DNA from 3 places in the Methylobacterium sp. Leaf88 genome. Region 2 is predicted to be linked to each of the others. Evidence: riboswitches for the same ligand, from Rfam matches in the RefSeq annotation. Region 2 holds a riboswitch; each other region holds the start of a gene.
The links. Region 2 has a riboswitch for cobalamin ahead of ASF20_RS06285 (TonB-dependent siderophore receptor). Riboswitches for the same ligand answer to the same signal wherever they lie in the genome.
Positions count from the first base shown of each region.

Region 1 (10,382 bases), on a different contig from region 2:
CCGCCTCGATGCCGGCCTCGTAGGCCAGCCCGCTCGGGGCCGCCCCCAGGCGACCGAGCCAGGCGCCCCGCTGGCGGTCGTCGGCGAACAGGCCGTGCACGTAGGTGCCGGTGACGCGGCCGTCGGCCGAGACCGCGCCGTCGAGGCGCCCGTCCGCGAGCCGGATCGCCGGACGCGCGGTGTCCGGCCCGGAGGTGTCGCCCACATGCATCTCGTAGCCCGAGAACGGCACGCCGTCCGGCTGGCTCGTGCCGGTCACGGCGGCCAGATGCTTCACCGGCGTCATCACGGTCTCGACGTCGAGGAGCCCGAGACCCGGCACGGAGCGGGGCGCACCCTCGATGCCGTGCGGGTCGTCGATGCGCCGGCCGAGCATCTGGTAGCCGCCGCACAGCCCGAGCACCCGCCCGCCGCGCCGGACATGGGCGCGCAGGTCGATGTCCCAGCCCTCCGCGCGAAAGGCGTCGAGGTCGTCGATGGTGGTCTTCGAGCCCGGCAGGAGCACGAGGTCGGCCACCGGGATCGGCTCGCCCGGGCGCACCAGCACCACCGCCACGTCGGGCTCGGCCCGAAGCGGGTCGAGGTCGTCGAAATTGGCGATGCGCGGCAGCACCGGCACGGCAACGACCCTGCGCCGGGCCGATCCGGAGTCCGAGCCCGCGAGGCCGAGGGCGTCCTCCGCCGGCAGGCGCGCTGCGTCGGGAAAGTGCGGGATCAGCCCGAAGCTCGGCCAGCCGGTCGCCTGCGCGATGGTGGCCATGCCGTCGGCGAACAGGCTGGGATCGCCGCGGAAGCGGTTGACGAGGAAGCCCCGGATCATCGCGGCGTCCTCCGGGTCGATCACCGCCTTGGTGCCCACGAGGCTGGCGATGACGCCGCCCCGGTCGATGTCGCCGAGCAGGATCACCGGCGTGCCGGTGGCGCGGGCGAATCCCATATTGGCGATGTCGCCGGCCCGCAGGTTGACCTCGGACGCCGAGCCCGCCCCCTCCACCACCACGAGGTCGGCTTGCGCCTTCAGGTACGAGAAGCTCTCCAGCACGGAGGCGAGGAGACGCGGCTTCCAGGCCTGATAGTCCCGCGCCCTGGCGGTGCCGACCATGCGGCCCTGGACCACGACCTGGCTGCCGGTCTCGCTCTGGGGCTTCAGCAACACCGGGTTCATGTGCACCGAGAGCGCCACCCCCGCCGCCCGCGCCTGCAACGCCTGGGCCCGCCCGATCTCGCCGCCATCGGCGGTGACGGCGGCATTGTTCGACATGTTCTGCGGCTTGAAGGGCCGCACGGCGAGCCCGCGCCGCGCGAAGACCCGGCACAGCCCGGTCACGATCAGCGACTTGCCGACATCCGAGCCGGTGCCCTGGATCATGAGGGCGCGGGTCATGGCTGCGGGCCGTCCGACGGGGATGCGGCGCAGGCCGGATCGGCGGGCCGCGCGGCGCGACGAAAGGCCAGGATGGCGGCCCCGTAGGTCTCGACCACCTCCGAGAACGGCACGCGCTCCGCCGTGAACAGCACGGCCCGGTGCCGGAACAGATGGTCGGGAATCGCGAGGTCGCCGCAGGTCGACGCCGGGGGCGGCGCCTGCTCCCACCCTTGCGGCAGGGGCTGCCACAGGAGTTCCGCCCCGATGGTCTGCCGCGTCGTGCCGAGGGCCTGGACCGCCCGGCCGAACGGCGTGTCGGTGGTCTCGAGCAGGCGGTTCATCTCCGGGGTCAGGCGCTCGGGCACGTACCAGTTGTCCGCCTCCGACAGGACGTGGTCGCCGCAGGCGAGCCGCACCTGACGGTAGCGGAGGACGGTGTCGGGGCCGGCATTCAGGCGCCGGCGCGTCTCCTCCGAGGCGGGCTTGTCCGCGCCGCGCTGCCGATTCGCCGCGAGCCGCGGCGTCGCGGCCATACCGTGCTCGGCGCACCAGCCTTCGAGGGTCGCGGTGGCGGAGCGGCTGGCGAGCAGCCGGGCGTTCAGGCCCTCCACCACCGCCAGGGCCTCGACGCGGCCGAGATAGCTGGCCGGCCAGGCCGGCGCGGTTTCAGCGCAGGCCGGATGGATGCCCGACAGGACAAGGAGCCCGACCGGGCCGAGGACGAAGCGCATCAGAATTCGATGCCCACCTGCGCCTTCACCCCGGCGGCGAAGTGATGCTTCACGACCGCCATCTCGGTGACGAGGTCGGCGGCCTCGATCAGGGCCGGCTTGGCGTTGCGGCCGGTGACCACGACGTGGAGGTCCGGTCGGCGCGCCCGGAAGGCCGCCACCACGGCCTCGAGATCCAGGTAGTCGTAGCGCAGGGCGATGTTGAGCTCGTCCAGTACCACGAGGCGGATCGTCGGATCGGCCATGAGGTCGAGGGCCTTGGCCCAGGCGTGCTCGGCGGCGGCGATGTCGCGGGCCTTGTCCTGGGTTTCCCAGGTGAAGCCCTCGCCGAGGGTGTGCCAGTCGATCCGGTCGCCGAAGGCCGTGAGGGCGTGCTTCTCGCCGGTGTCCCAGGCACCCTTGATGAACTGCACCACGCCGACGCGCCAGCCGTGGCCCAGCGCCCGCAGCATCAGCCCGAGGGCCGCCGTGGTCTTGCCCTTCCCCGGCCCGGTGTTGACGATGAGGAGCCCCTTCTCGATCGTCTTCTCCGCCACCTCGGCATCCTGGACGGCCTTGCGCTTCTCCATCTTTTCGCGATGGCGGTCGGCGTCGGTCATGGGGTGGCTCCGGGTTGGGGTTTCACGATCAGGGGCAGGCCCGCCACCGTGAGGACGACGCGGTCCGCCTGGGCCGCGAGGCGCTGGTGCAGGCGCCCCGCCGCATCGCGGAAACGGCGGGCCAGCGCGTTGTCCGGCACGATCCCGAGGCCGACCTCGTTGCCCACCAGGACCACCGGGCCGGGGGCCGCCGCGCAGGCCGCGAGCAGCGCGGCGGTGGCGGCGTGCACGTCGGCCTCCGCCAGGATCAGGTTGGTGAGCCAGAGGGTGAGGCAATCGACCAGCACCGGCCCGGTCGCGGCGGCGACCGCCTCGGGCAGGGCGAGCGGCACGTCCTGCGTGATCCAGCCGTCCGGGCGGCGGGCGCGGTGGAGCGCGATGCGCTCGCGCATCTCGTCGTCCCAGGCCTGGGCGGTGGCGAGGTAGAGCCAGGGCCGAGGCTGCGCCTCGATCAGCCCCTCGGCATGGGCGCTCTTGCCGGAGCGCGCGCCGCCGAGCACGAGGGTCAGTCTGGGTGGAGGATGCGGCATGCGGCCTGCTGTGCCCGAAATCGAGGTCCCGGGTCAAAGGCGGGAATCCGATCCGGGCCGCGTTGTCAGCGGATCGGCAACCGCGTAGAAGCGTGGATCGGACGGTGCCCCGGCGACGGGGTGAAAAGGGAATGCGGTGAGGGGGCGACCTCGAAACCGCAGCTGCCCCCGCAACTGTGAGCGGAGACGGGACTGCCATCAGCCACTGGAGCGATCCGGGAAGGCGGCAGGACCAGCGACCCGCGAGCCAGGAGACCTGCCGTCCTCCCGCTCGATGCTTGACGGCCGCCGGCGGGGCGGCCAGGAGATGAACCCGATGTCGACCAACACCCTCGTCCTGACCGGCACCCGCACCAACGAGCGCCTCGGCGCCGTGCTTGTGGCCGCCTTCCTCGGCCTCGGCCTCGTGTTCATGGCAGGCTTCGCCCCCGCGATGGCGCTGCACAACGCGGCGCACGACTTCCGCCACAGCCAGAACTTCCCCTGCCACTGAGCGTCTCCGCTTAAGGCAGACAATCCCATGATCATCCGGCTCGTGTCGGCGGCCCTGGTCGCCGGCTTCCTCGCGGCCGTCGTCGCGACGGGCCTGCAGCTCGCGCTCACCTCGCCGCTCATCATCGCGGCCGAGCGCTACGAGACGCAGGCCTCCGCCGCCCCCGTTCGGCCGACCCCCGCCTCGCTGATCGTCCGCGTCCATGGCGGTCACGATCACGGCACCAAGGATCCCTCGGTGGCGGGCGGCGAGGTCGCGCCCGACTGGCAGCCCGGCCCCGGCCTGCCGCGCATGGCCTTCACCGCGCTCGCCACCCTGGTGGGCGGCGTCGGCTACGCGTTCCTGCTCGGTGCCGTGCTCCTGGCCTGCAACCGCGAGCCCAGCCCCGAGACCGGCCTGCGCTTCGCCATCGGCGGCTTCCTCGCGGTGGCGCTGGCCCCCGCCCTCGGCCTCGCGCCGGAACTCCCCGGGATGGAGGCCGCGCCGCTGGCCGACCGCCAGTTCTGGTGGGTGATGACCGCCGCGGCCACCGCCATGGGGCTCTACCTCATCGCGATCCGGCGGGCGCCGGTCACCATCGCGGGCGGCATCGTGCTCCTCGTCGCGCCCCATCTCGCGGGTGCGCCGGAGGCGAGCCACGCCGCCTCGAACCTGCCGGCCTCCTACGCCGCGCAGTTCGCGGCGCGCTCGCTGGGCATCGCCTTCGTGTTCTGGGCGGTGATCGGGTTGGCCTATGGCTGGGCCTGGGGGCTGTTCGGCAAGACCCGGCCGACCCACGCGCGGCCGACCCATGCCTGACCACATGCCCGACCCGCGGCCTGACACGGACCACGCCGCCGTCACCCTCTACGTCTGCGCCACCTGCCGGACGGCCGGCGACGCCTCGGAGCCGCGGGCGGGCGCCCGCCTGCTCGCCGCGCTTCAGGACGCCGTGAGCGCCGGCGGCCACCCGGGCATCACGGTCGAGAGCGTCGAATGCCTCTCGGTTTGCAAGCGCCCCTGCACGGTGGCGGTGGCCTCGCAAGGCCGCTGGACCTACATCTACGGCGATCTGGACCCGGTCGCGTCGGCCGGCACCATCCTGGACGGCGTGGCGCTCTATGCCGCGACGCCGGACGGCATCGTGCCGTGGAAGGCCCGGCCGCAGGAATTCCGCAAGGGCGTCGTCGCCCGCCTTCCCCCATTCCCGCCGCCCGTCGCGGCGCCCCCCCTTCCGGACGCCGCCGAATGACCCTCGTCGCCAAGATCCCCTGCACCATCGTCACGGGCTTCCTCGGGGCCGGCAAGACCACCCTGGTGCGCCACCTCGTGGAGAACGCGAACGGCCGGCGCCTCGCCATCATCGTCAACGAGTTCGGCGACATCGGCTTCGACGGCTCGTTCCTGGCCGCCTGCGGCATCGAGGGCTGCGGCGACGAGGACATCGTCGAGCTCGCCAACGGCTGCATCTGCTGCACCGTGGCCGACGATTTCGTGCCGGCCCTGAACAAGCTCCTCGACCGGGCCGATCCGCCCGAGCACATCCTGATCGAGACCTCGGGCCTCGCCCTGCCCAAACCCCTGGTCCAGGCCTTCCAGTGGCCGGCGATCCGCTCGCGGGTGACGGTGGACGGCGTGGTCGCGGTCATCGACGGCCCGGCCGTGGCTGCCGGCTTCTTCGCCGACGATCCGGCGGCGCTCGCCGCCCAGCGCGCGGACGACGCCAGCGTCGACCACGACAATCCCCTCGAGGAGGTGTTCGAGGACCAGCTCCTCTGCGCCGACCTCGTGGTGATGAACAAGGCCGACCTCCTCGACGAGGCCGGGCGCGCCAAGGTCCGGGCCGAGGTCACCGAACACCTGCCCCGCGCGGTGAAGATGGTGGAGGCCGAGCACGGCCGCCTCGACCCGCGCGTGATCCTGGGGATCCAGGCGGCGGCCGAGGACGACCTCGACGCGCGTCCCTCCCACCACGGCGAGGGCGAGGACCACGACCACGACGACTTCGATTCGGTGGCGCTGCCGGTGGCGGCCACGGCCTCGGCCGAAGACCTCGCCATCCGCGTCGCGCGCGCCGCGGAGACGGAGGGCGTGCTGCGCATCAAGGGCTTCGCCGAGATTACCGGCAAGCCGATGCGCCTCGTGGTCCAGGGCGTCGGTGCCCGCATCGCCCACCATTACGACCGCCCCTGGAAGTCCAGCGAGCCCCGCGACGGCCGCCTTGTGGTGATCGGCCTCAAGGGGTTCGACCAGGCCGCCGTCGCCGCCGCCTTGGCGGGATAAGCGCCCGCCATGCACCTGATCCGCATCGATACGGTCTCCCTCGACGAGGGCGAAGCCGCGATCGATCTCGGTCAGGCGCCGGGGGACATCGTCTTCCTGTCCTTCACCGATTCGGATCTCTTCGGCATGGCTGGCGCCCACGCGGCGGTCTTCCCGCCGGGTTCGGCCGGAGGCCCGACCCTGCGGCTCGCCAAGCTCGCGAAACTTCGCCACCCGATGTCGGTCGACCTCTACGTCGAGTCGGTGATCGCCCAGGCGCGGATGGTGGTGATCCGCTGTCTCGGCGGGCTCGATTACTGGCGCTACGGCATCGAGCGCGCCAGCGCGGCCGCCCGCGCCGCCGGGGTGGCGCTCGTGGTGCTGCCGGGCGACGACCGGCCCGACCCGCGCCTCGACGCCTATTCCACGAGGCCGGAGCTCGCCCCCGACTTCGACGCCTATTTCCGGGCCGGAGGCACGGCGAACCTGCGCCGCCTGGTCGGGCGCATGGCCGCCGCGATCGGATATCCCGCGGCGGTCGAGGCGCCCCTGCCCCTGCCCCGCGGCTTCGTCTGCTGCCCGGGCTGCGGCCCCGTCGCGGACGGGCAGGCCCGCGCCGCCGGACGACCATTCCAACCCGCCCCGGCCGAGGCGCCGCTGGCGCTGGTCGTGGTCTACCGGTCCAGCGTGCTCTCGGGCGACACCGCGCCGATCGCCGCGTTGGGCGCCGCGCTCCAGGCGCGCGGCCTTGCGGTGCTGGCCGTGGCGGTGTCGAGCCTGAAGGACCCCGCCGCGATCGCGCCCCTCCGGGCGGCCATCGCGGCGCATCGGCCCGCCATCGTCATCGCCGCCACCGCCTTCTCGGCGCGGGAGGATGCCGGGTTCGTCCTCGATGCCGCCGATTGCCCGGTCCTACAGGCCTTCAGCATCGGCGCGGCGCGGGACGCCTGGGCCGCCTCCGCCCGGGGCATGGGTGCGGCCGACCTCGCCATGCAGGTCGCCCTACCGGAATTCGACGGCCGGCTCTCCGGGTTTCCGATCTCGTTCAAGGAGGAGGGTCCGGAAACCGAGGGCTTCGCCGAGCGCCGTGCCGTGCCGCACCCGGAGGGCATCGCGGCCCTGGCCGAGCGTGCCGCCGCCTGGATCCGCCTTGCCCGGCTCCCCCGGGCCGAGCGCCGCCTCGCCCTGGTGCTTTCGGACTATCCCGCCCGCGGCGGCCGCGCGGGCTTTGCCGTCGGCCTCGACACGCCGGAGAGCGCGCGGGCGATCGTCGCGGACTTGGCGCAGGCCGGCTACGGCATCGGCGCATTGCCGGACGCCGAGGCACTGATGCGGGGTCTGACGCAGGGGCCGAAGGACTTCGCGGTAGACCTCGATGCCTACCGGGACTGGTTCGGCACGCTGCCCGAGACCGCGCGCGCGGCCCTCGACGCCGAATGGGGTCCGCCCGAGGCCGACCCGGTCTGCCGGGACGGCGCGTTCCGCTTCGCGAGCGTGGCCCCTGCGGGCGGGCGCCTCGCGGTCTTCCTGCAGCCCGATCGCGGGCGGTCGACGGACCGCAAGGCCGCCTATCACGACCCAGACGCGGTGCCGACCCACGCCTATCTGGCCTTCCACCTCGGGCTGCGCAGCCGGTTCGACGCCCTCGTTCACCTCGGTACCCACGGCACCGCCGAGTGGCTGCCGGGCAAGGCCGTCGCCCTTTCGCCGGATTGCTGGCCGGCCCGCGCCGTCGGGGCGCTCCCGGTGGTCTATCCCTTCATCGTCGACGATCCGGGCGAGGCCGCGCCCCTGAAGCGGCGCCTCGGGGGCGTCGCCCTCGGACACCTGACGCCGCAGACCGGCGTGACGGGGCTCGACCCCGACGCGGCGCGCCTGCGCGCGCTCGTGGAGGAATACTCCGCCGCCAGCGTCCTCGACCCGCGCCGCGCCGCGATCCTGGCGCGCACCATCCTGGACGAGGCGATGTCGGCCGGGCTGCTCGCCGGTGCCGGGATCGACGCCGACACGCCGATGCCGGACGCGCTCGCGGCCCTCGACGCGCATCTGTGCGACCTCGGCGAGGTGACCGCGCGCGACGGTCTGCACGTGTTCGGCCGGGCCGGGGCCGAGGCCTCTGAGGCGGTGGCCGCCTGCGCGGAGGGCGAGCGCCTCGGCCTGCTGCGTGGCCTCGACGGCCGCTTCGTGGCGCCCGGTCCCGCCGGCTCGCCGTCGCGCGGGCGCACCGACGTGATGCCCACGGGCCGCAACCTCGCCACCCTCGACCCGCGCAGCCTGCCGACCCGGGCCGCCACCACCCTGGGGGCCAGGGCCGCCGACGCCGTGGTCCTGCGCTACCTGCAGGACGAGGGCGAGTACCCGGCCCGGATCGTCATGGATCTCTGGGCTTCGCCCACCCTGCGCACCGGCGGCGAAGACGTCGCCCACGCCCTGGCCCTGATGGGCGTGCGCCCGGTCTGGGACCACGCCTCCACCCGGGTCACCGGTTTCGAGGTGCTGCCGCTGGCGCTCCTCGACCGGCCGCGCATCGACGTGACGGTGCGGGTCTCGGGCGCCTTTCGCGATACCTTTCCCGAGACCCTGTCGCTCCTCGCCCGGGCCGCCGAGGCGGTGGCAGCGCGGGAGGAAGAGGATGACGAGAATCCGCTGGCCGCCGCCCGCCGCCGGGGCGAGGCGCCGGCCCGAGTCTACGGCGCGGCGCCCGGGCGCTACGGCGCGGGGGCCGGCGGCCTCGCCCTCGACGGGGCTTGGGACAGCCGCGACGATCTCGGGCGGGCCTATCTCGCCGTCACGTCGCACGCCTATGGGGGCGCGGCGGACAGCGAGGATGCGGGCTTCGCCGCCCGGGTGGCCGGCGCCGACGCCTACGTGCACGCCTTCGACGTCGCCGAGCGCGACCTTCTCGACGGCGACGCCGCCGTGGAGGCGATGGGCGGCTTCTCGGCCGCCGCCGCCCTGACGGGGGCGAGCCCCGCCCTCTACAGCCTCGACGTCGCCACGCCCGAGAGCCCGAAGGCGCGCACCGCCCGCGAGGACGCCGCCCGTCTGATCCGGGGCCGCCTCGCCCATCCGCGCTGGATCGCGGCGCAGCTCCGGCACGGTTATCGCGGCGCCCAGGAACTGGCACAGGGGGTCGACGCGGTCTTCGTCCTCGCCGCCACCACGGACACGGTGTGCGACGCCGACCTCGACCGGCTCTACGGGGCGATGATCGCCGACCTCGAGACCTTCGAGACCCTGCGGGCGGCCAATCCGGAGGCGGCCCGCGCCATCCTCGAGCGCTTCGACGAGGCCCGCCGGCGCGGCCTCTGGACCACCCGGCGCAACGCCATGGCGGCCGACGAAATGGCGGCCGACGAGCTGCTGCGCGAGGCGGCGGAATGACCGCGCCCCGCCGCGTCGCCCCGGAGGCGCCGAGCCGGCGCGGCTGGTGCCCCAGCCTCGCCCGGCCGATGCCCACCGGCGACGGCCTGCTCGCCCGCGTCCACCCGCCCCTCGGGCGCCTCACCCCGGCCCAGGCCCGGGCGGTGGCGGCGGGCGCGCGCCGCTTCGGCAACGGCCATGTCGACGTCACAGCACGGGCCAACCTGCAGATCCGCGGCGTGACCGAGGGGACCCGCTGCGACCTCGCCGAGGCGCTGGCGGCCATCGGTCTCGGGGATGTCCGCCACGACGGGGGCCCGCAACGCCTGACCCTGACCCCGCCGCTGGCCGGGCTCGAACCCGAGGCGGTCCCGGCCCTGGCCCAGGCCATCGAGGCGATCGGGCGGGTGATCCCGGGCCTGCCGCCGAAGTCGCTGGTGGCCGTCGAGGCAGCCACGCACGGGATCAGCCTCGGTTCGGCGGAGGCCGACCTTCACGCCGTCGTCACGCGCGCGGGTTTTGCCCTGCGCCTCGCCGGCGACGCGGCCTGGTGGCGCCTGCCCGACGGTGCGGCGCCGACCATCATCGAGGCGGCCCTGCGCCTGCTGGCGGCGAGCGGGCAACGGCGGATGCGCGATGTTCCGGCGGCGGCCCGGGCGGAGACCCTGGCTCGCTTCGGCCTGCAGCGCATCGCCGGGCCGGCCGAGTCGGCCGCCCTGAGCCCGGGCTTGCTGGCCCTGCCACCCCTCTCTCTCCCGGACAGCGAGTCCCGGCGATTCTCGCCCCCGAGGGCGGAGGGGCGCGTCGCCCTCCTCGTCGACGCCCCCTTCGGCCGCTGCACCGCCGACGCCCTCGACAGTCTCGCCGAGACGGCGGAGGCCTCCGGCGCGGCCGACCTGCGCCTCTCGCCGACCCGCGGCCTCCTCCTCGTCTGCGCCGACGCCGCCGTTGCCGAAGCCGCGCGGGAAACCCTGGCCGGGGCCGGCTTCCTGACGTGGGCCGACGATCCGCGCAGAGCGGTGGCGGCCTGCCCAGGCGCGCCGGCCTGCGCGTCGGGCT
Region 1 covers NZ_LMMK01000024.1:149,303-159,684, reverse strand. Annotated here, with positions in the region: gene ASF20_RS15085 (cobyric acid synthase) at 1-1,384, opposite strand, end outside; gene ASF20_RS15080 (hypothetical protein) at 1,381-2,097, opposite strand; gene cobO (cob(I)yrinic acid a,c-diamide adenosyltransferase) at 2,097-2,696, opposite strand; gene cobU (bifunctional adenosylcobinamide kinase/adenosylcobinamide-phosphate guanylyltransferase) at 2,693-3,226, opposite strand; cobalamin riboswitch at 3,312-3,505, shown strand; gene ASF20_RS15065 (CbtB-domain containing protein) at 3,543-3,719, shown strand; gene ASF20_RS15060 (CbtA family protein) at 3,747-4,517, shown strand; gene ASF20_RS15055 (DUF1636 domain-containing protein) at 4,510-4,950, shown strand; gene cobW (cobalamin biosynthesis protein CobW) at 4,947-5,981, shown strand; gene cobN (cobaltochelatase subunit CobN) at 5,991-9,344, shown strand; gene ASF20_RS15040 (hypothetical protein) at 9,341-10,382, shown strand, end outside.
Region 1: it holds a riboswitch for cobalamin, as region 2 does, so the genes downstream of both, ASF20_RS15065 (CbtB-domain containing protein) here and ASF20_RS06285 (TonB-dependent siderophore receptor) in region 2, are expected to answer to the same signal.

Region 2 (10,382 bases):
GCGGCGGCGACGCTGCCGAGGGCCTGGAGGGACGTGGCCTGGTCGAACGCGACGGTGAGCAGGAGCTGGTCGGGGGCGCCGGCCACGCGCTCGGCGCGCACGACCCGGGGGCCGTCGTCGTCGATGTCGCCGGAGGCCAGCGCCAGGGGCGAGCCCGGCAGCGCCGAGGCCCGGAACGTCTCGGCGATCGACAGGGCGATCCGATCGAAGATCTGAGTCGCGTCGGCGCGACTGAAGTGAACGCTCCCCGGCTGTCGGGTGATGCCGTGGCCATCGACGTCCATGTCGACGTCGCTGGCCTGGCGCGCGGCGTAGCCGGCGTTGAAGTCCTTGTCCTCCGTCAGCTCGGCCTGCCCGACCCGGATGGCCTGGTTCTGGACCGGCTGCGTGGACTGCACCGCGGGCGTCTGCGCCGGGAACGGAATGGCGTTGACGAACAGGTAGGGGACGGTGGCGGCATCCTGGCCGAGCACGCCGCGCACGAGGCCGGCCTCGTAGCGCACGGCGCTCTCCCACATGGCGGGCGTGAGAGCCGCGTTCTGGCTGTCGTTCTCGTTGTGCAGCCAGACGACCGCGGTCGGCGCGGCCTTCTGCGCCGCGGACCATTGCCCGATCGTGCTGAGAAGGCCGATTTCCTGGGCGTTCGCCGTCCATCCGTTGCGGTAGTCGCCGTTGACCGGGCTCAGCCAGTCGGTGAGCATCCCCGTGCCCGGCCATTCCGTGTTGGCGCCGTCGGCGTTGTCGCGCGTGCCGATCACGTTGACCCTCTGGCGGACGCCGTCGAACCCGAGCTGCGCCTCGATGGCCGCCTCGAGCTTCGGCAGGTCGCCGTACAGCGTCGGGAAATAGGTGTTCGACTGGCCGCGCAGGACGACGTTGAGGACCGTGGCGGCCGGAATGGCGCCGGTCTTGTCGAGGACCGGATCCGGCGCGAACCCGACATTCAGCTGCGCGTTCGCGGCCCCGCTGGCGAGACTGCCCGTCGCGAGGGTCGTGGCGGTGGTGCCCTTCAGGCCTTCCGGGGTCGCCACGGTGACGCGGTAGCTCCCGGCCGTCGTCCCGAAGCTGTAATGCCCGGCGGCGTCGGTGACTGTGGTCTTGAGCGCGAATCCGGTGGCCGCATCGCTGAGGAGCACGCTGGTGCCGGCGAGGCCCGCCTCGCCGGGGCCCTGGCGCCCGTTCCCGTCTCCGTCGGCGAAGATCGTCCCGGACAGGCTGACCGTCGGGGGATTGTTCCGGACACCGAAGTTCTGCGACGCGATCACCGCGCCGCTGGTGACGACCTCCTTCAGCGTGGTCACGCCGCTGGTGACCTTGCCGTCCGGGGCGGTCACCGCGACCGTATAGGTCCCCGGGGCGAGGTTCTGGAAGCTGTAGACCCCGTTGGTGCCCGGCTTGAAGGGGTCCTTGTTGCTCGACGTCGTGCTGGCCAGGAGGACGCCGATGTCGTTGTACAGATCGACCGAGACGCCGTTCGTCAGCACTTCGCCCGCGTTGAAGACGCCGTTGCCGTTCGTGTCGTTGAAGATGATGCCCGCGATGCTTCCGGTCTTGTAGAACCCTTCGTCGACGGTCGTCTTCGCGTCGCTCGGGACGCTCACGTTGGTGACGAGCGTCTGGCCGCTCGCGTTCGTCGTCCCGGCGCTGCCCCGGTATCCGGCCGCGGCCGGCGTGAAGCGCATCGCGTAGGCGCCGCCGGCGAGAGCGGTGAAGGCGTAGGCCCCGGTCGCATCGGTGCGGACCGTCGCCAGGGCGGCCCCGCTCCCGTCGGCGGCGAGCAGGTCGACCGAGACGCCCGCGAGGGCCGTCTCGTTGGCGTCCCGCGTGCCATTGCCGTTGGCATCGGTAAAGACCGCCCCGGACAGCGTTGCGCCAGCCATGCCCTTCCCCCCTGATCGCTGACGACGCTTTGCCGCGTCGCCTCTTTATCAGTCTAGGGTGAGGCCTCTATTGCCTGGAGACAATGGACTATAGTGACAAAGCGCTCTCTTTGTCGGAATCATGTTGCCATAGATCCGAAGAGACCGGCCCATCGATCAGCACAGGCGCGTCCGGGCTTCAAGAGCAGGGCGCGAGGATGTCGGCGCGGGCGTGGAAGATCCGGAGGCGATGATCGCGTCGCGGGGGCGCGGCGCCCCTACCCGAGCCGCGCCCTGCGCCGCAGGCGGCGCCAGCCCAGCACCACGCCCGAGAGGGCGATGGTCGCGCCGAGGCCGTTGAGGAGCCACATCACCGCGTCCCAGGCCGGGCGGGCCTGGAACAGGTTTCCGAAGTCCAGGCGGTGGGGCGCCTCGAACAGCCAGCGCTGGAGCCGGCCGCTGGCATCGAGGCGGTCGAGGAGCGCGCCGGTCTCGGGGTCGAGGTGGAGCCAGGTCGCGGCCGGGTCGTCGAAGCGCACCCGCAGCACCGGCAGCGGCCGGGTGTCGTGGTGGGGATACCAGTAGGCGTCGTAGGCGGTCAGCGTCTCGGTCGCGGCGATGCGGGCCTCCGGCAGGGCGCGGGCGGCTGCGGCGCGCAAGATCGCCTCCGTGGGCGGCGGGACCGCGACCCGGCGGCCCCGGGCATCGGCGGCGACCAGCACGGGCCGGCCGCCGACCTGCGTGAACCGGACCTCGACGATCCCCGGCCGCGCCAGGCCGTCGAGGGCCGCGCGGCCGACCGCGGCCGGGGGCCCGGCATAGGCCGCCTGCAGGGCCGCCGGGGGCGTGCGGGGCGAGAACCAGTGGTTCGGGTTCATGGAGAGCCAGCCGCTCGCCACGAAGCTGAGGAGGCTCAGGCCCCCGAGGGTGCCGAGGAGGTGGTGCCAGCGCCCGAGGCCGCGATAGGGGCTCACCCCCGCGGCGTAGGGCCGGCGCAGGCGCAGGCGCCAGATCCCCAGGGCCAGGCCGCTCAGCACCCCGGCGGTGGCGAGGCCGGAGACCCACAGCACGGTGCCGCGCCAGAGCTCGCCCCGCGCCCGCAGGGGCGTGGGGTAGAACCAGTGCGGGATCGCCCCGAGCCAGTTCCACAGGCGCTCCCGGCGGGTGGTGTCGAGGACGACCGCGCCCGTGCGGGCCGAAACGTAGAGCTCGGTGCTGGCCGCGTCCCCGAGCGCCACCACGTGGAAGGGGCGCACCGGGTCGTAGCGGTCGCGCACCGTCCATGGGTCGCGGGTCACCGCCCGCACGGTGGCGCCCTCGCCGAACGACGCCCGGGCGGCCGCCCCGTCGATCTCGCCCAGGGCCTGCCCGGTCTCGGCCGAGACCACGTGCCGGGCGTCGTCGCGGGTGGTGACCTGATAGACCGGCGCCCCGCCCCGCATGGACAGGCTGAGGCCGCCGGGGGCCGGGTCGAGCCCGGCCCGGGCCAGGGCCGCGTCCGGGCCGAGGAGGACCCGGTCCCAGGCGAGGGGCGCGAGGCGGGACAGGCGCTCGGCCTCCGTCAGGGCCGGAAACGCCACGTAGAGCATCACCAGCCCCGACAGCACCCAGGCGGCGAGGAACAGCCCCGTGGCGATGCCGAGCCAGCGGTGGCCGATGATCAGCCCGCGCTTCAGGGGCTTCAGGAAGGCCCGTTTCGGAGAGGCCCGCATCAGAACCGGACGCTGTAGGCGACCTCGACGGAGCGCGGCCGGCCCAGCAGCCAGTTGGTGCCGACCCCGTTCACCGCGTTGCCGCTGATCGCGTAGATCGTGTCGAACAGGTTGTAGGCGCGCAGCGACAGGCGCGAATCCGGCGTGACCTGGTGGTCGAGCCCGGCATTGACCAGGGTGTAGGCCGGGCGCTTCGCCTGGTTGCCGAAGTCGCTGAAGGTCTCGCCCACGTGCTGCAGGCCGACCCGGGCCTCCCAGGCCGGGGCGAAGGCGTAAGTGACCCAGAGGTTGCCGACGCGCTCCGGCACGTCGATGGGCTGGCGCCCGGCATAGGACACCACCGCCCCGCCGACCGCCTGGTCGAAGGTGTCGTACTGGGCATGCAGCAGCGCCAGGTTGGCGTCGATGCGCCAGGCCTCGGAGAGGTGCAGGCTCAGGGCCGCCTCGACGCCGAGGGAGGATTGCTGCCCGACCTGGGTCGAGAGCGTCGGCTGGCCCGGTACCGCCGAGATCAGGTTGTCCTTGACGATGCGGTAGCCGGCCAGCGTCCACTCGGCCCGGCCGTCCCAGGCCACGCCCTTGGCGCCGACCTCCACCTGCTTGCCGGTGGAGAGCCGGAAGTTGGCGAGACTCTGCGACAGGGAGATCAGGCTGCCCACCGGATCGGTGGCGGTGGCGTACTGGGCATAGAGGGCCAGCAGCGGCGTCGGGTTGTAGACGGCGCCGAAGCGGTAGCTCAGCGCCCGAAAGTCGCGGTCGAAGGTGTTGCCGGTGACGAGGTCGGTCCGCTGCAGCACCGGCGCGTCGTAGCGCACGCCGGCCAGGAGCGAGACCTGGTCGGACAGGATCAGGCGGTTCTCGGCGAAGACCGAGGCCTGGCGCGTGCTGGTGGCGTAGGCGGGCCGGGCGCGGCCCTCGGCCGGGAACAGGCCCGGGTCGTAGGCGAAGGGATCGACGCTGGTGGTGGTGTCGAAATAGAAGTTGTTGGTGTGCCGGAAGGCGATGTGGTTCACGTCGAACCCGGCCAGGAATTCGTTGCGGAAGCCGAACAGGGTGCCGCGGAAGGTGGCGTCGAGGCGGTTCCCGATCTGCTCCTGCTGGTGGTAGATCTCGAGGTAGTCGGAGCGGTCGATCCGGCCGGTGCCGCGGTTGAAGGCGTATTGCTCCACGTCCCGCCACTGGCGCCGGCTCTGGAGCCGGTAGGCGGTGTTGCGGACCGTGACGTCGGCGCTCGGCGTCCACTCGGTGCGCAGTTGCGTCCAGTTGTCGGTCCAGAGGATCTGGGCGTCGCGGACGTTGTAGTTGTTGAACCGGAGGGCGTCGCGGATGCGCCCGTCGACGAGGGGCGTGCCCCAGTAGCGGGCCGGCTCCTGATAGCCGAAATCATGGCTCAGGGTGACGGCGAGGTCCGGCGTCGCCTGCAGGGTCAGGGCGCCCGAGACCGCGAGGTTGCGGAAACTCCCGTCCGGGGCGATCCAGCCCTCGGCGCGGTTGCCGCTGATGTTGAGGCGGTAGGCGAGCGCCTCCCCGATCGGGCCGCCGGAATCCAGGGCCAGACGCGCCAGACCGTCCGAGCCGACCGCCGCGCGGGCCTCGTTGAGGGGCGTGAAGACCGGCTTCTTGGTGACGACATTGATCACGCCGCCGATGGCGCCATCGCCGTAGAGCACGGAGGCCGGCCCGCGCAGCACCTCGATGCGCTCGACGTTCCAGGTGTCGAACGGGAAGGTGACGGTGCCGGCGCCCACGAACAGGCGGGTGCCGTCGTAGAGCTGCTGGATCGAGTTCGGGCCGGAAAAGCCCCGGGCCGTGAAGGCGCCGTTGCCGTTGCCCGGCGCCGCCACCGTGGTGATGCCGGTGGCGTTCTGGGTGACGGCCTCCGCCACCGTGTTCTGGCCGCGCAGCCGCGTGGTCTCGCCCGCGATCACGTCGACGCTGGCGGGGGTCTCCAGGGCCGTCAGGCCGAGGCGGCTGGCGCTGCGGCCGGGGCTGCGCAGGTTGAGCCCCTCGGCGGGCGCCGGGCCGCCCCGCCCGGAGCCCGCGACCTCCAGGGTCTCCAGGGTGACGGCTGGCGGGACCTCCCGGGTCTCGGCCTCGGCGGAGATCGGCAGCAGGCCGCCGAGCAGGGCCGCCAGGGGCAGGACGTGTCGCGACGGCAAGGTCGGGCCTCGCCGCGACCCGCGCGCGTTCGCGGTTCGGGACGGGATGGGGGCGACGGGCATAGGGTAACGGGACGTGGGGCAACCGGACATGGGGCAACCGAACAAGGGCGCGGGCATCGGTCGGGGCCGACCTGCCGTCTCCGCTAGACTGAATGTTATAACATTACAATCGGCAAGCGGGGCCCGGGGCCGGCGTGTCCGCGGCCCAGCCGTCACCGGGCCGCGCGGGGCGGCCGGAGGGAGCATGCGGGAGCAAGACTTGCGGGCGAGGACGGGCATCGACGGGACGGCTGACGCGACGAGTCGCGCGGAGTGGCACGTCACCGCGAAGAGGTCGGCCCGTTCGCGGCAAGCGAACGCCCCGACACCCACCAGGACACCCCGCCCGATGCGTTTCGCGTGTGACCACGACTGACGGCAGGTCTCCTGGCTCGCGGGTCACCGCCCTCCCATCGTCTTCCCAGGCCCGGGTCCTGACGGACCGTTCACCCAGTGACGTGTTGATGAGGAGCTCGCCGCTTACAGTTGCGGGGGCAGCCGCGGCCTCGGGCTCTCGCCCTCACCGCGTTCCCTTTTGATCCTCGTTAAAGAGGAACCGTCGCGGGTAAGCTAGGCCGTTTCCGGCGCCGCCGTCAAATCCCCCGGGGTTCGGCAGCCTGCCCTGCGAAGGGGGCGACCGGGGCAGCCTTGTGCGCATCGGGGGACAAATCCCGCCGTGGAGCGTTGGCCCCGCAGGGAGAACCGGGCTGTGACGCTGTGACCGAGACTGAAGGAGCAGAGAGCACGATGTCCGAGGATGGGATCACGTTCGAGCGGATCCGCGAGCGCGCCCATGAGATCTGGGAGCGCAACCACCGCCCCGAGGGGTTCGAGGTCGAGTTCTGGCTGATGGCCGAGCGGGAGCTGCGGGCCGAGCGCGCCCGCAACGCCCCGAAGTCGGCCGCACCGGCGCAGGAGGACGCCGCCTGTCCCTGACGGCGCCGGGGACGGGCTCGGGGGCGGGTCGCCTCAGCCGCTCGCCGCCACCGCGTCGTGGTCCGCGAACAGGATCGCGTGGGTGAACGGGCCGTCGACGCGAATCGGGGCCCGGACGAGGGCCTTGACGGGGACGTCGCGGACGGCCGCCCAGGCGCGGTAGCAATTCGGTGGGATCCGTCCCCGTCCGGTCTCCAGCTGCGAGAGGACGGTGTCGTATTCGGCCCCGACCACAGTGGCGAGCGGGCGCCGGCATAGGCCGCGCGCCGCGCGCAGGGGCTTCAGGAAGCGACCGCCCTCCCGGCCCGGTTCCGACACCCCCGCCGAATCCGGGCGTTGGCGGTGAGCAGACACGTGGGACATCCCTCCTCGGACAGCATGGGGAGGGCGCGATCATGGCAGTACCGCAAATCCCTCGGAGAGCAGGACCCGGGCGCCTGATCGGAAGGCGCAGGCCCGGCCGGCGCCGCCGCGACGCCGCGGGCGGGGGCGCCGTTCGACGCGCCTGATCCGGCGGCGCCGCCGGGCTAGTCGGAAACAGCCCGGACTGCGCCGTGATCCGTGGATCGGGACTTCCCGTTCGGGAACGCTCCGTTCCCGCGTCGCCTGCGCCCGCACCAGATGTGCCGCGCGCCATGAGGGCGCGGGCGACGCGGTCGGTGCTGAGCGACGGCTTAGGGCGCGATACGGCCCGTGCGGGCGACGGCGATCGCCTTCGGGTTCTTCATCGAGCGGTTGCCGGAGAAAACCGACGATCCCGAACCGCGTGTCGACGGGCCCGCGTTCCCGCCGCGGCGGGCCGCCTTCGGCCGCGCCGGGCACGGGGTCTCGACCCTCATGGTCCTGGGGCTGGGGTTCGGACTGGCTCTAGCCTGGGTCGTCTTCCTCTGTTGGGTCGCTCACGGAGTGCTAAGGTTGATAATGGACTAACGACCGCAGTGCAGCTGAAATTGTGCAAAGCACAAAAGTGCTGTTTATTTCCGCTTGTGTCCTCTCAATACCTAGGTAGTCTGGCTCCCGGTGTCGTTGGTGCGCAAATGCTTCTGATCTGTTTTGCCTCGCTCGGAGCTGCCGCAAGCCAGGCCGTGCGCCTGCCGGGTCTTCTGGTGATCGTATCGCTGCTGGCGGTCGCGATCGGCATCGAGGGGGCCCTGGAGCAGCGTGCCCTCGCGATCGTCCTGACCGATGCGGTCTGGATGCTCGTGGCGGTGGAGGCGTCCTATGTCGCGGCCTCGCTGCTCTGGACGTCCGAGGCCTCGCCCGCCGAACCCCGGAAGGCGTGAACCTTCGGGACGTCCGGCTGAGCCGGCGCGCCCTACCGGAACGGGGGCTCGGGCTTGAGCAGATAGCGGGCGACGATCGTGCCGCCCAGCGCGCCGAGGAGCGCGCCCGATCCGCTGGCCATAGCGTCGATGACCTGCGCGGTCCGGCCGGGCACCCAGCGCTGGCCGATCTCCATGACGACCCCCAGGACGGTGAGCGGCACGCCGATCCGCCACCAGCGCAGCCCGGCACCGTAGCCGAGGACGAACAGGCCGGCGGTCCCGCCATACGCGATGGCGTGCTCGACCTGACCCGGCAGGGAGGTGCGCGCCTCCCAATCCCGCGGAATCCAGGAGAGCCAGACCAGGGTCCCCACGCTCAGCCAGGCCGCCGCGCGGACGAGCCTCGAAAGGGCGGTCAGACGTGGCGACATGCGTGTTCCGAACCTTTCCGATCTGTCCCCTACCCCCACGGGCCGTCCCCGGGGCGGGCGCCGGGGGCGACGGGACCCTGCCGCCGGCCGGCGCCGACGCGGGCGCGCGTTTTTCCCGATGGGGTCCGGTGCCGCTGCGCCCCTACGGGCGGTCAACGGGCCGGGTGGTCGCCCGGCGGTTCGCCTTGAGAAGCTTGCCGATCACGATGCCGGCCGGGACGGACAGGAGGGTCCAGAGGCGCAGGACGTGGAGGAGGCGGAAGACCATCACGCGCCCTCCCCCGCCTTCACGGCAGCGTCATACCCCGCCATCCACTGGGCATGCGCCTGCGTGCCCTCGGCATAGGGGCAGTCCTCCCGGCGCAGGCCCTTGCCGGGGGCGTAGAACCCCAGCGCGTAGTGATCCAGGTTGTCGTCCGGGGGCTCTGTCATGGGCGGGAAGATAGGGCGCGCGGAAGGGCCTCCAAGGGCCCGACGCGTCCACGCCTCATCGGCGCGACGGAGTCCCGCCGGCATCCGCATCACGCTGTCAGGTGGAGAATTTGTCTTTCCCAGCAAAGGCTTCGGAAAGAAATGGCGCGCCCGAAAGGATTCGAACCTCTGACCCCCAGATTCGTAGTCTGGTGCTCTATCCAGCTGAGCTACGGGCGCCTGCGACCGGCGGGGGTTGGTGCCGCCCCCGGTGTGAGCGGGTGTTTAGAGGCTCCTTTTTGCGCTGGCAACCCTGGCCGGACAGATTTTTCGCGGCGGTGCGCTTCGCCGTCCGTTCGGGGAGGGCGCGCGCGGGCACGACGTCCGGCCTCCCGGCGGGCGATCCCCTATCTCGTTCTTCGAACACAGGCTCGTCTCGGTCGGAAGGTGTTCTTTCGCGGTGAAGGGCAGATCTGATGCCGGGATGCAGCGTATGCGTCGATCAAAATTGGTTTTTTGTCGGCTCGTGATCTTGTCGTTTCATCCCGTCATCACTGTCAGGGCAAGGTGGAACATTTATGACAACGCTTCGGCTTGGCCGTTTGAACCGGGATTGCCGGTTTCCATCTTGGAACGCTTTGCGGTCCTCGGGAATTGAGAGGGTCTCTTGCCCGTCCTAGACTTATCCAAGGAGAACGCCGTGAAACGGTCCCTGACCACCCTCGCCCTTCTGACGATCCTCGGTGCGGGTTCGGCCTCCGCCCAGACCACCGTCACCGGCACCCCGGCCCCGGACGCCAAGTCGAGTGCCACCTCGGGCGGCCAGGAGGCCGTGACCCGGCCCAACACCGACAAGCCGGACGCCACCAAGCCGGCCACCGCCAAGGCGGCCTCGAACGCCAAGCTCGAGGAAGGCGCCAACAGCTTCACCGAGGCCCAGACGCACCACCGCCTCACCGAGGCCGGCTACAAGGACGTCAAGGGTCTGACCAAGGACGACAAGGGCATCTGGCGCGGCGAAGCGGTGCTCGACGGCAAGCCGGTCAAGGTCGGCGTCGACTTCAAGGGCAACGTCGCGGCCCAGTAGGCTGCCACCGCCCACCCCTCCCCTCGCCCGCACACAGGAGTTTCCCATGGCTCATCAGACCATCACCGCCCTGTACGACGATTACGACGCTGCCAGCACGGCCGTCTCCAAGCTCGAGGCCGCCGGCGTGGCGCATGCCGACATCAGCATCGTGAGCAGCAACGAGGGGGACCGGCATGCCGGGCGCGTGCGCTCCGCCTCCGACGTGGACGCCCCCGTCCACGGTGACACCCCGGAGAAGGCGTCCAGCGGCGCCGGAGCGGGCGCCACCGTCGGGACGGTCCTGGGCGGCGCCGCTGGTCTGCTGACCGGCCTCGGCCTGCTGGCGATCCCGGGCGTCGGCCCGGTCGTGGCGGCGGGCTGGCTCGTGGCCACGCTGACGGGCGCGGGCATCGGCGCGGCAGCGGGCGGCCTCGCCGGCGGCCTGACCGGCGCGGGCCTCAGCGAGACCGACGCCCATACCTACAGCGAGGGCGTGCG
Region 2 covers NZ_LMMK01000011.1:81,994-92,375, forward strand. Annotated here, with positions in the region: partial or broken gene ASF20_RS25250 (SdrD B-like domain-containing protein) at 1-1,880, opposite strand, end outside; gene ASF20_RS06280 (peptidase) at 2,138-3,571, opposite strand; gene ASF20_RS06285 (TonB-dependent siderophore receptor) at 3,571-5,685, opposite strand; cobalamin riboswitch at 6,132-6,348, opposite strand; gene ASF20_RS06290 (DUF2934 domain-containing protein) at 6,520-6,708, shown strand; gene ASF20_RS06295 (transcriptional regulator) at 6,742-7,062, opposite strand; gene ASF20_RS06305 (hypothetical protein) at 7,815-7,991, shown strand; gene ASF20_RS06310 (hypothetical protein) at 8,024-8,404, opposite strand; gene ASF20_RS25255 (hypothetical protein) at 8,547-8,672, opposite strand; gene ASF20_RS06315 (hypothetical protein) at 8,672-8,836, opposite strand; tRNA gene ASF20_RS06320 (tRNA-Arg) at 8,979-9,055, opposite strand; gene ASF20_RS06325 (hypothetical protein) at 9,516-9,902, shown strand; gene ASF20_RS06330 (hypothetical protein) at 9,949-10,382, shown strand, end outside.

Region 3 (10,382 bases), on a different contig from region 2:
CGCCGAGCGGACAGAGGTAGCGGCAGAAACCTTTGTAGACGAAGAGGTTGAGCACCAGCAGGCCGACCGCGTAGGCCACGAATGGCCAGGCCCGCACGAAGTAGAGGGTGATGGCGGTCTTGAACGGCTCCGCCTCGGCAAACGTATCCGCGAGGGGCGAGCCGGTGGCGGCGGCGACGAGGATGCCGGCGAGGAGCCCGTACTTCGCCTGTCGCAACCAGAGATCGAGCCGGGGCGGTACCGCGATCGGCCGGATGCGCAGGGGCTTGGCGAGCCAGGCGGTGAATTCCTGCAGTGCGCCGAAGGGGCAGAGCCAGCCGCAGAACGTGCCCCGCCCCCAGACCACGAGGGTCGGGACGACGAAGGCCCAGAGCAGCAGCGAGGGTGGGTCGTAGAGGAGGAAGGCTAGATCGTGGGTCACGGTGGCGGCGCGCACCAGGCCGACCAGCGTGACGACGGAGAGCTGCGCCTGGGCGTACCAGCCGACGAAACCGAGGGTGAAGGCAAGGAAGCCGAGGCGGAAGATCGCGAAGCGGCGGCGGTCGACCACGAGCATGCGCCGGAACGCGAGCACCGGCACGAGCCCGGCCAACGCCAGGGCGATGACGCCGAGTTCGGGTCCGCGCGCTCGCCACGGATCGAGCCAGCTCGGACCCGCTTCCGCCGCCTCGCGGGTGAACAACGTGGCGGGGAGGGTGTAATCGGCGGAGAACTCACGGACGATCTTCTCGGACAGGATCTGCCCGCGTTCTCGGATGAGCTTGGCCTTCAGCGTCCAGGGCGCGGAGGGATCGAAGCCTGCGGCCCCGGTGATCCGCAGGATCGTCCAGGGCCCATCGGGCAGACCAGGGGCGGCCCCGCGCCGCTCGATCGCCATGTCCCGCGCGTTCACCGCCAGACCGCCCTGCATCACGGCGAGGCGTTCGGGGATCGAACCCAGCACGAAATCCTCGCCGAGGGGATTCTCGGAGCCGTGGCTCACCACCATCACCGCATGGTCGCCGGGGCCGAGTTCGCGCATGAGCGCGGCGAAGCGGTCCGAACCGAGGAGGCTACGGCCGATCGCCGGCACGTTGAGATAGGCGAAGGTGAGATCGGTGAGCGGTCGGTCGCCCGGGCCGCTGTCGATGGGTTCCAGGCCCGCATCCCGGAAAGCGTCCTCGGCCTGTCCGCGGGTCACGGTGAGGTGGCGCACCCAGCCCCGTGCGACGAGGTCGGCCACGCTCAGGGATTCGTTGGCATCCGGCTGGGCTTCGACCTTCAGGCCGACGTTCGCAGCGCCGAAGCCCAGCTTGGCGCGCGCGACGGCCAGGGACGCACCGAGGATCGATTCGTTGATCACGCGCGTCGAGGCGGTGGCCATGGAGATCCCGTCCACGGTGGTCTCTGCCGAGGCCCCGCCCCCCCGCGCGTTCGGCCTGCCGACCCGGATCGACCTGCGGGCCGACAAGCCCACATATTGGTCGACGAAGGCGAAGAGCGGTTCCGAGCCGAGGCCCTCCAGGAAGACGGGCTCGTGGTGGGATACGACCTTCACATCGCGGAAGGTGCCATCGGGGGCGAGCGCCACGAGGAGGTCGGGGGGCGTCCCCCCGAAGCCTGGGATCGGTGCGAGGTCGATAGATTCGAAAGCGTAGGCGAAGATCTCGTAGCGGCCGGCCTCCTGTTTCAGGATGGGCCAGACCGGCAAAGCCCCGTCGCGCTCGCCCACCACGAGCGGAGCCGGAAAGTACCGCTCAATGCCCCCCCGATCGAGCGTGCCCGCCATGGCGGGATGGCCTCCCCACAGGGCCGCGAGGAGAACGAGGAGGAGATGGCGCGTCCATGATCCGGCAAAGACCGGCGTGATCCGTGGGCGAACCTGCGCCGCGGTCATGGCGTGGTGCCTGAGGGGCCGGCCGGTGCCGGCCGGACCGCCACGCCCCAGGGGAACCGGCCGACCTTGACGCTGCGGATCGGGCGTTGCGTCGCCAGGTCAATCACCGTCACGTCCCCCGACACCCCGTTCGTGGTGAACATGCGTGACTCGTCCGGCGTCATCGCGAGTTGCCAGACCCGGCGTCCGACCAGGATGTAGTTCACGACCCGGTAGGTCTTCGCGTCGATCACCGCGACCCGGTCGGAGGGGCCGAGCGCCACGAAGGCGAAACGTCCGTCCCGCGTCAGGGTGATGCCCACGGGCTGAAGGCGGTCCTCGGCGATGCCCTTCACGCCGAACCCCACCGTCTCGACGACCCGGCGGGTGGCCACGTCGATCACCGCCACCGTGCCGCCGATCTCCGAGGAGACCCACAGCATCCGCCCGTCCGCCGAGAAGGCGGCGGCACGCGGGCGCTGGCCCACCGGCGTCGCATCGAACGCCGAAAGCGTCGCGACATCGATCCAATGCACCATGTTGGTCGTCTCGGATGTGGTGACCGCGAGCTTTCCGTCAGGGCTCACCGCCATGCCCTCCGGCTCGATGCCGACATCGATCTGGGCGAGGACCTTGCGCGCCTGCGCATCGACCACAGTGGTGGTGGCGTTCTCCTCATTGGCGATGAACAGCGTGCGGTCGTCCGGCGCGAGGGCGAACTGCTCGGGGTCCTCGCCCGAGGGAAGGTTGTGCCGCACCGCGCCCGTGTCGGGGTCGATGACCTGCACGGCATCCGAATCGCTGGCGCAGATGTAGAGGGTGCGCCCGTCGCGGGAGAAGGTCAGACCGCGCGGGCGCCGGCCTACGGGGAAGGTGCGGACCACCTCCAGGGAGCCGCCGTCGATCACCGAAACGGTATTGTCGCGCTCGTTCGAGACAAAGACCTCCTGGCCCAGAACAGGCAACGCCAGGAGCGCGCCGGCAAGGCAGAGAAGGCTGGCGAGACACGCGGTGCGAGCCATGGCCTTCGCCTTCGGATGTCGGTGCGGGCGGTGCGGAGCCGATATGTGCGGTCGCATCAGCCTGCCTTCCGGAAGGTCCGGCACACGCTCTCGGGCTCGTCGAGGCCGAGGGTATCGAGTTCGGTGCGGTGGTGCAGAAACCCCTCGATCGGCGCAACGGCCGTGACCGCACCGGGGCCGATCAGGAACACCGGCTGGCGCAGCTGCCCATTCCAGGCACGGAAGCTCAGGGGCCGCCCCTTGAAGCCGCCGACCTCGAATGTGGGTGCGAGGACCAACGCCGCGACCCTGTCGGGATCGGTGCTGCGCACCTGCACCGCCGCTTCGCCGAGCGCGTGCACGGCCATCCAACCGGCATAGTCCACCGGGCGCATCGCCCGCCCGGCGAGCCGGCGGAAGCGCCCCTGGAGTTGGACCGCCGCCCAGGCCTCCACCGGTCGCCCCCAGGCAGCGGGGGTGAGCCCCTGCGTGCCGACGACGGGGCGGGGCGATGCCGTGTTGTAGAGGAGGTTCGTGCCGAATGCCCCCGCCTCGTCGGCCACCGCGACCACGTCGTGCTCGGGACCACGGGTGGGAATCACGAACTCACGCAGCGCCGTGTCCCGTGTGTCGCCGCCCTCCGGATCGAAGCGCGACTCGGCGACGATCCGCAACCCGAACTTCTTCGCGCTCCGCCGCAGCGCTTCGGCGTAGAGGGCATCGGCCGGCGCCGGGCCGGACAACAGCAGGATGCGGGCCCACCGCTTGAAGGCCAGGAACTGAACCAGGGCATCGGCAAGCATCGCCCGCGAGGGCAGGACATGCAGCAGCCGGGCCCGGCAGTCGGCATCCCGCAGGCGGGTATCGGGCGCCCCGATATTCAGGAAGACGGTTCCTCGGGCCTCGGGCAGGTCGGTCAGCGCCAGGACGTCGTCGGCCGGCGCGTTCAGCACGACGAACCGGACCGGACCGTGTCCGAGGCTCCTGAACACGTGCCGGAGATCCTCCTCCGGCGCGACGATCCGGGATTCGAGCGTGAAACCCAGTCCGACGAAGCGACCGGTGGCGTTCGAGTCCCTCAAACCGAGGTCCGCCCCCTTCAGACCTTCGTCGTCGGGGATCGGATCTTCATTATTGAGGGGGGCGGAGCGCTCGATACGCCGTTCGAGGTAGTGGATCGTCAGCGCCTCGCCGGCGGCCGACGCGCGCGTACCGCCGGGCATCGCTATCGCGCCCGCTAGCATCAGGCCGGATACCACCGCCGCTGCGATCCGCGCGGCACGATGGGGACGCGGGCGGCCACGGCCCGCGCCATCCCGCTTCCAGCGCCGACCCTGCATCGGCCCTCCCGCCCTGTTCGTTCTTTGGCGGCAGGATAGCGGCGGCACTGCCGCGGCCGGTATTGGACCAAAGTGCAACGGGGCGGGTGCGGGATTTCGATGCTGACCTGTACCAAAGCACAATGGGTTCGGCTCAGGGCGCTTGCTACCCGTTTCCAATAATAACGGGAGGAACGACGATGAAGCCTGTCATCCTGGGCGGGGGGCTCCTCGCCCTCGGTCTCGCTCTGTCCGCGTCCATGGCCTTCGGTCACGGCGACGTCCAGCCGCAACCCGTCGACACCGCAGGCCTCGCGCCCCTCGGGGAAGGCTGGAAGGAGGAGAATCCATATCGGGGCAACGCCAAGGCGATCGCCATCGGCGATTCGGGCTTCAATCAGAACTGCGCCCGCTGCCACGGTCTCCAGGTCATCTCCGGCGGCCTGGCACCCGATCTGCGCTACCTTCCGGTTGGCAAGGAAGGCGATGAATACTTCGTCGAGCGCGTGCGTCACGGCGCGATCATCAATGGCATGACGAAGATGCCGGCCTTCGAAGGCGTGCTCTCACAAGAGGCCCTGTGGGCGATCCGCACCTATATCGAATCGAAGCACGAGGAATGAGAGGGTATCCTGCGATGCGGCGTCTCGCTGATCCGTTCGCCCGGACGCGCCACCTCGTCCTGGCCGCCCTCTTCAGCGCGACCTGCCTGGCCACCGGGCGGCCGGCAATCGCGCGGCCCCTCGACGAGGTGACGGCCTCGGGCGTTCTCAGGGTCGCCGTCTACGGCGACAACGTGCCGTTCTCGGGGGAGGGCGAAGCCGCCCCCCGCGGTATCGATGTGGACCTCGCCCGCGCCATCGCCGATCGCCTGAAGCTGCGCCTCGATCTGCGTGTGGTGGATGCAGGCGAGACCGTCGACGGCGATTTCCGTCTCAATCTGTGGCGCGGCGACCTCGCAGGCACACCCCTGGCCGACCTGATGCTGCATGTGCCTCACGACCGGGTGCTGGCCACGCGCAACGAGCAGATTTTCCTGACGACGCCGTATTTCGAGCAGCGCCTCGCCTTCGCCTATCATCGTGACCGGATCGAGGGATTCGAGGGTGTGCGCGACTTGGAAGGCCATGCCGTCGCCGTCGAGGGGATGAGCGCGTCCGACAGCCTCGTGATGAACGCCGAGGGCGGGCGGTATCGCGCCGGCGTGAAGCACTACCGCAGCTTCGACGAGGCGGCGAAAGCGTATCTCGCGGGCGAGGCGCCAATCCTTGCTGGCACGCGCGCCGGCATCGAGGCAGCGCTCTCGGGCGCCGGCGCCTCGCGGGAGAACAATCCCGTGGTCGAGGTGCCCATGCCGGGCATCGTCCGGACCCGATGGGATCTGGGCGGGGCGGTCCGCAGCGATTCTCGCGACCTCGCCTACGCGGTGGGCGATGCTCTGGCGGCCTTGGCGACCGAGGGGCGCCTCAAGGCGATCTGCGACGCCTACGGCGTCACCTACTCCGCGCCGCAAGGCTATTGAGCCGACCGAGCATCGTCGAGGACCGAAAGCCAAGACCTCATCCTCAGTCCCGGCACCCGACGGCTATTCGACCAATGGCCAATAAGAATCCTCTGAGAACTTCTCTAGCTTCGACATCAAGGGGCGCCTTCCCAACACATCGAGACGGCGAAACCCAGTGGGTCACGGAGAACCGGGCCCGGCCTTGAGCGGAGGAAATGCCATGAGAATACGCGACCAGTTCCTGGCGGCGGTGGGCGTCACTGCCCTTTGCGTCAACCTGACCTTGCCGGCACTCGCCGAAGTCACCGAACAGGACATCCTCAACGACGCGAAGACCACTGGCGACGTCGTTACCTACGGTCTCGGGCCGCAGGCCCAGCGCTTCAGCCCTCTCAAGACGCTCAATCGCGACAACATCAAGGGCCTGGTGCCGGCCTATTCCTTCTCGTTCGGTGGCGAGAAGCAGCGTGGCCAGGAGAGCCAGGCGCTGGTCAAGGACGGCGTGCTCTACGTCACCGGATCGTATTCGCGCATGTACGCCATCGACTCGCGCACCGGCGACAAGCTGTGGGAATACAACGCCCGCCTGCCGGAGGGCATCCTGCCCTGTTGCGACGTGGTGAACCGCGGTGCCGCTCTTTATAAGGACAAGGTCTATTTCGGTACCCTCGACGCCAAGCTCGTGGCGCTCGACCAGAAGACCGGCAAGGTGGTCTGGCGCAAGGACATCGACGACTTCAAGGCTGGCTACAGCTACACCGCCGCGCCGATCATCGTGAAGGGCAAGATCATCACGGGCGTGTCCGGCGGCGAGTTCGGCGTCATCGGCCGGGTCGAGGCGCGCGATGCCGAGACCGGCGAAGTGGTGTGGAAGCGGCCCGTCATCGAGGGTCACATGGGCGAACTCAACGGCAAGCCCTCGACCATGACCGGCCAGGTCAACGAGACTTGGCCGGGCGACACCTGGAAGTTCGGCGGCGGCGCGACCTGGCTCGGCGGCACCTACGATCCCGAGAGCAACCTCGTCTATTTCGGCACCGGCAACCCCGGCCCCTGGAACTCGGCGCTGCGCCCGGGCGACAACAAATGGACCGCCTCGCGGCTCGCCATCAATCCGGACAACGGCGAGATCGTGTGGGGCTTCCAGACCACACCGCATGACGGCTGGGACTTCGACGGCGTCAACGAGTTCGTGCCGTTCGACATGCAGAAGGACGGCAAGACCGTGAAGGCCGGCGGCACCGCCGACCGGAACGGCTTCTTCTACGTCCTCGACCGGACCAACGGGAAGTTCATCTCGGCTACCCCGTTCGTGAACAAGATCAACTGGGCGAAGGGCATCGACGAGAAGGGCCGCCCGATCTACGACGACGCCTTCCGCCCGGGCGACCCGGCAAAGTCCGAGGACGGCAAGAAGGGCAAGTCCGTCTTCGCGGTGCCAAGCTTCCTCGGTGGCAAGAATTGGATGCCGGTCGCCTACAGTCCCGACACCAAGCTGTTCTACGTTCCATCGAACGAGTGGGGCATGGACATCTGGAACGAGCCGGTCTCGTACAAGAAGGGCGCGGCATATCTCGGCGCTGGCTTCACGATCAAGCCGGTCTTCGAGGATCATATCGGCTCGCTCAAGGCCATCGACCCGGCCTCCGGCAAGACGGTGTGGGAATACAAGAACAAGGCGCCGCTCTGGGCCGGCGTGCTGACCACGGCGGGCAACCTCGTCTTCACGGGAACCCCGGAGGGCTTCCTGAAGGCCTTCGACGCCAAGACCGGTGAGGAAGTCTGGAAGTTCCAGGTCGGCACCGGCGTCGTCGCGTCGCCGATCACCTGGGAGCAGGACGGGGAGCAATGGGTCGGCGTCGCCGCCGGCTGGGGCGGGGCCGTGCCGCTGTGGGGTGGCGAAGTGGCGAAATCCACCGCCGGAATCAACCAGGGTGGAAGCTTCTGGGCCTTCAAGCTGCCCAAGACCGTCGCCACGCGCTGAACGGAGCCGTCATCGGACGGTGGCTCCGGCCATCGCCCGACCGATGACTCCCGAATTTTCTGAAAGCGTGCCGGCCTTCGCTCGAGGGTTTGGCGCGCCCGAGCTCCGGAATGTCGGCGGTATCTCAACAACCGCAGGCATCCCGGAGCTTTCTCATGCCTTGACCATATCGCCCGCTTCGAGTGGAGCTGCCCGTTCCGCGTGTCGTGGTGGGGCGTGAGCTTCCCCCTCGCCGCAGCATCCGTCGCGGCCCTGCGGATCGCGACGGCGCGGCCGGGCCCGGCGATCGACCTCCTCGCCGTCTGCCTGCTCGCGCTCGCGACGGCGGTGATCGGATGGCTGCTCGCCCGGACCCTCATCGGACTCGCCCGCGGGGAGCTGCGTACGCTGGCGCAATGACAGGCAGGCGCGACATGACCTCGCTCACCCGCGACGAAGAATTTGAACGTCGAAATTGAGACACCGCGAGAGCTGACTGTGTATTTGCAAAGGGCGCATCCCTGATAGAGTAGAGGTGGATTACACGTCCGCTTACGGGAGCCGCACGAAGGCGCTTGAACGACTGGGTTGGGTCGAGATCCGCCGGTCCGGTCTATGACCGGGACGGGTGAAATGCGGTCCGGCTGCTTTCGATCGGAAGACGTTCTTAAGCAGCCTATCGTGGAGGCCATCGGGCATCGGCCAGTTGCACCACCAGGCACAGGCTGCCTAACCTCTCACCCCAGATGGACCAGAGCCTCCGCTCCTGAACACCGCAGACCGTCCCAAATCATCTGACGACGCACAACCATCCGGAACCATGCCGATGCAATGTTACAATGTTGCGGAAAATGGCGTTCCCTCGATTGACTATGCGGCGGCGCCCAGCGAATGTCTGACCGTCAAGGTTCCTGCGGGCCGTCGGCTCGCGGGCTAAGAGGGAATTCGGGGTGCTCGCAAGAGTGCTTCCGAAGCTGCCCCCGCAACTGTCAGCGGCGAGCCCTTTCCGTTCATGGTCACTGGTGCGTCGCACCGGGAAGGCTGAGGCGAGGGCAATGACCCGCGAGCCAGGAGACCTGCCTTGCACCACGATACGTCTCTCGGGCGGGGTGTCCCGGCGGAGCGCATGAGCGGGCTCGGCTGCTGACGCGGCCGATCCTGTGAGGGCACCCGCTCGGCCGTCGCTCGACAACCTTGAGCGCACCGGTGCCCCTTCGTCCGAGCCTGCCCACCGCGACGGCCCCGATCCCGAACCCGCCCGCATCCACCAAGCGCCGCTGGAGACCCGAACGCCGGGGATCGCGTTGCGCCCTTGCCGCGATCCTCTCGACGGTTTCACCCACCTTGGAGGCACGGGCGCAGGAGGCCGTCACGCTGGAGGAGCTCTCCGTGGAAGGGGATGGCAGAGGTGCCCCGACCGTCGCTGGTGCTGGTCCCAACCCAGGTATCGGCCTGATCGGTCCGACCCCGAGTTACCGGGCCGACCGGGCGGTGAGCAGCACGAAGACCGACACGCCTCAGCGCGACGTGCCCCAGGTCGTCACCGTCGCGCCACGCGAGGTCATCACGGATCTCGCTGCCACCCGCGTCGACCGCGTCTTCAACTACACGCCCGGCGTCGCCCAGCAGAACAATTTCGGCGGCCTGACGGTGTTCAGCTACGCCATCCGCGGCACGACGACCTCGGAACTCTACCGCAACGGCTTCCCGATCAACCGGGGCTCGCCGCCGCCGCCCGACACCCAGAACGTCGAGCGGATCGAGGTCCTGAAGGGTCCCGGCGGCGGCCTGTTCGGGCGCAGCGACCCGGGCGGCCTCGTCAACTTCGTCACCAAGCAGCCGACCGCCGAGCGCTTCGTCGAGATGGGCGGCCTGTGGGGCTCGTTCGAGCAGTTCCGCGGCACGGTGGATGCCGGCGGCGCACTCAACGAGGACGGCACGCTCCTCTACCGCTTCAACTTCGCGGGCGGACGCCAGAACAGCTTCCGCGATTTCGTGGATGGCGACCGGCTCCTCGTAGCTCCCGTCGTGAGCTGGCAGATCACGCCGGACACGAAAATTACCGTCGAGACCGAGTTCCTGCGCAACCGCATCGTGGTCGACCGGGGCGTGATCGCGATCAACAAGCAACTCGGCTTCCTGCCGATCTCCCGCTTCCTCGGCGAGCCGGGGCAGAGCACCGACCAGAGTTCGGACACCATGCAGGTGCGCGTCGAGCATCGCTTCAACGCCGATTGGCAGATGCGGCTGGCCACCCACTTCAACACCGGCTCGCTGGTCGGGGAATCGGCGGAGGTCCGTGGCCTCGCCGCCGACAACCGCACCGTCCTGCGCGACCGGAATTTTCGCGATTACCGCTGGGATACCGCCATCGGTCAGGCCGAGGTGGTGGGGCGCTTCGCCACCGGCGATCTCGGTCATACCCTGCTTCTCGGCTTCGAGCGCGAGAGCACCGACAGCCGCGTGGTCTACGACCGCTCGAACTTCCGCCAGAGCCCCTACAGCCTCGACATCTACGATCCGCGCTACGGCCAGGCCCTCCCGCCGCTCACCATCCGGCGCAACAACCTGGAGCGGGTCACCAACACCGGCCTTTACGCCCAGGACCAGATCGCGCTGAGCCCTGAGTGGAAGGCCTTGCTCGGCGTGCGCTTCGACTTCTTCGAGCAGTCCTTCCTTGAGCGCACGACGGCGACGCAGACGGAACAATCCCGGGTGGCGGCGACGCCGCGCGCCGGCC
Region 3 covers NZ_LMMK01000022.1:181,915-192,296, reverse strand. Annotated here, with positions in the region: gene ASF20_RS14260 (4Fe-4S binding protein) at 1-1,768, opposite strand, end outside; gene ASF20_RS14255 (YVTN family beta-propeller repeat protein) at 1,873-2,877, opposite strand; gene ASF20_RS14250 (ABC transporter substrate-binding protein) at 2,934-4,079, opposite strand; gene pedF (cytochrome c-550 PedF) at 4,376-4,798, shown strand; gene ASF20_RS14240 (transporter substrate-binding domain-containing protein) at 4,813-5,697, shown strand; gene ASF20_RS14235 (PQQ-dependent methanol/ethanol family dehydrogenase) at 5,900-7,663, shown strand; gene ASF20_RS14230 (hypothetical protein) at 7,832-8,062, shown strand; cobalamin riboswitch at 8,531-8,741, shown strand; gene ASF20_RS14225 (TonB-dependent siderophore receptor) at 8,963-10,382, shown strand, end outside.
Region 3: it holds a riboswitch for cobalamin, as region 2 does, so the genes downstream of both, ASF20_RS14225 (TonB-dependent siderophore receptor) here and ASF20_RS06285 (TonB-dependent siderophore receptor) in region 2, are expected to answer to the same signal.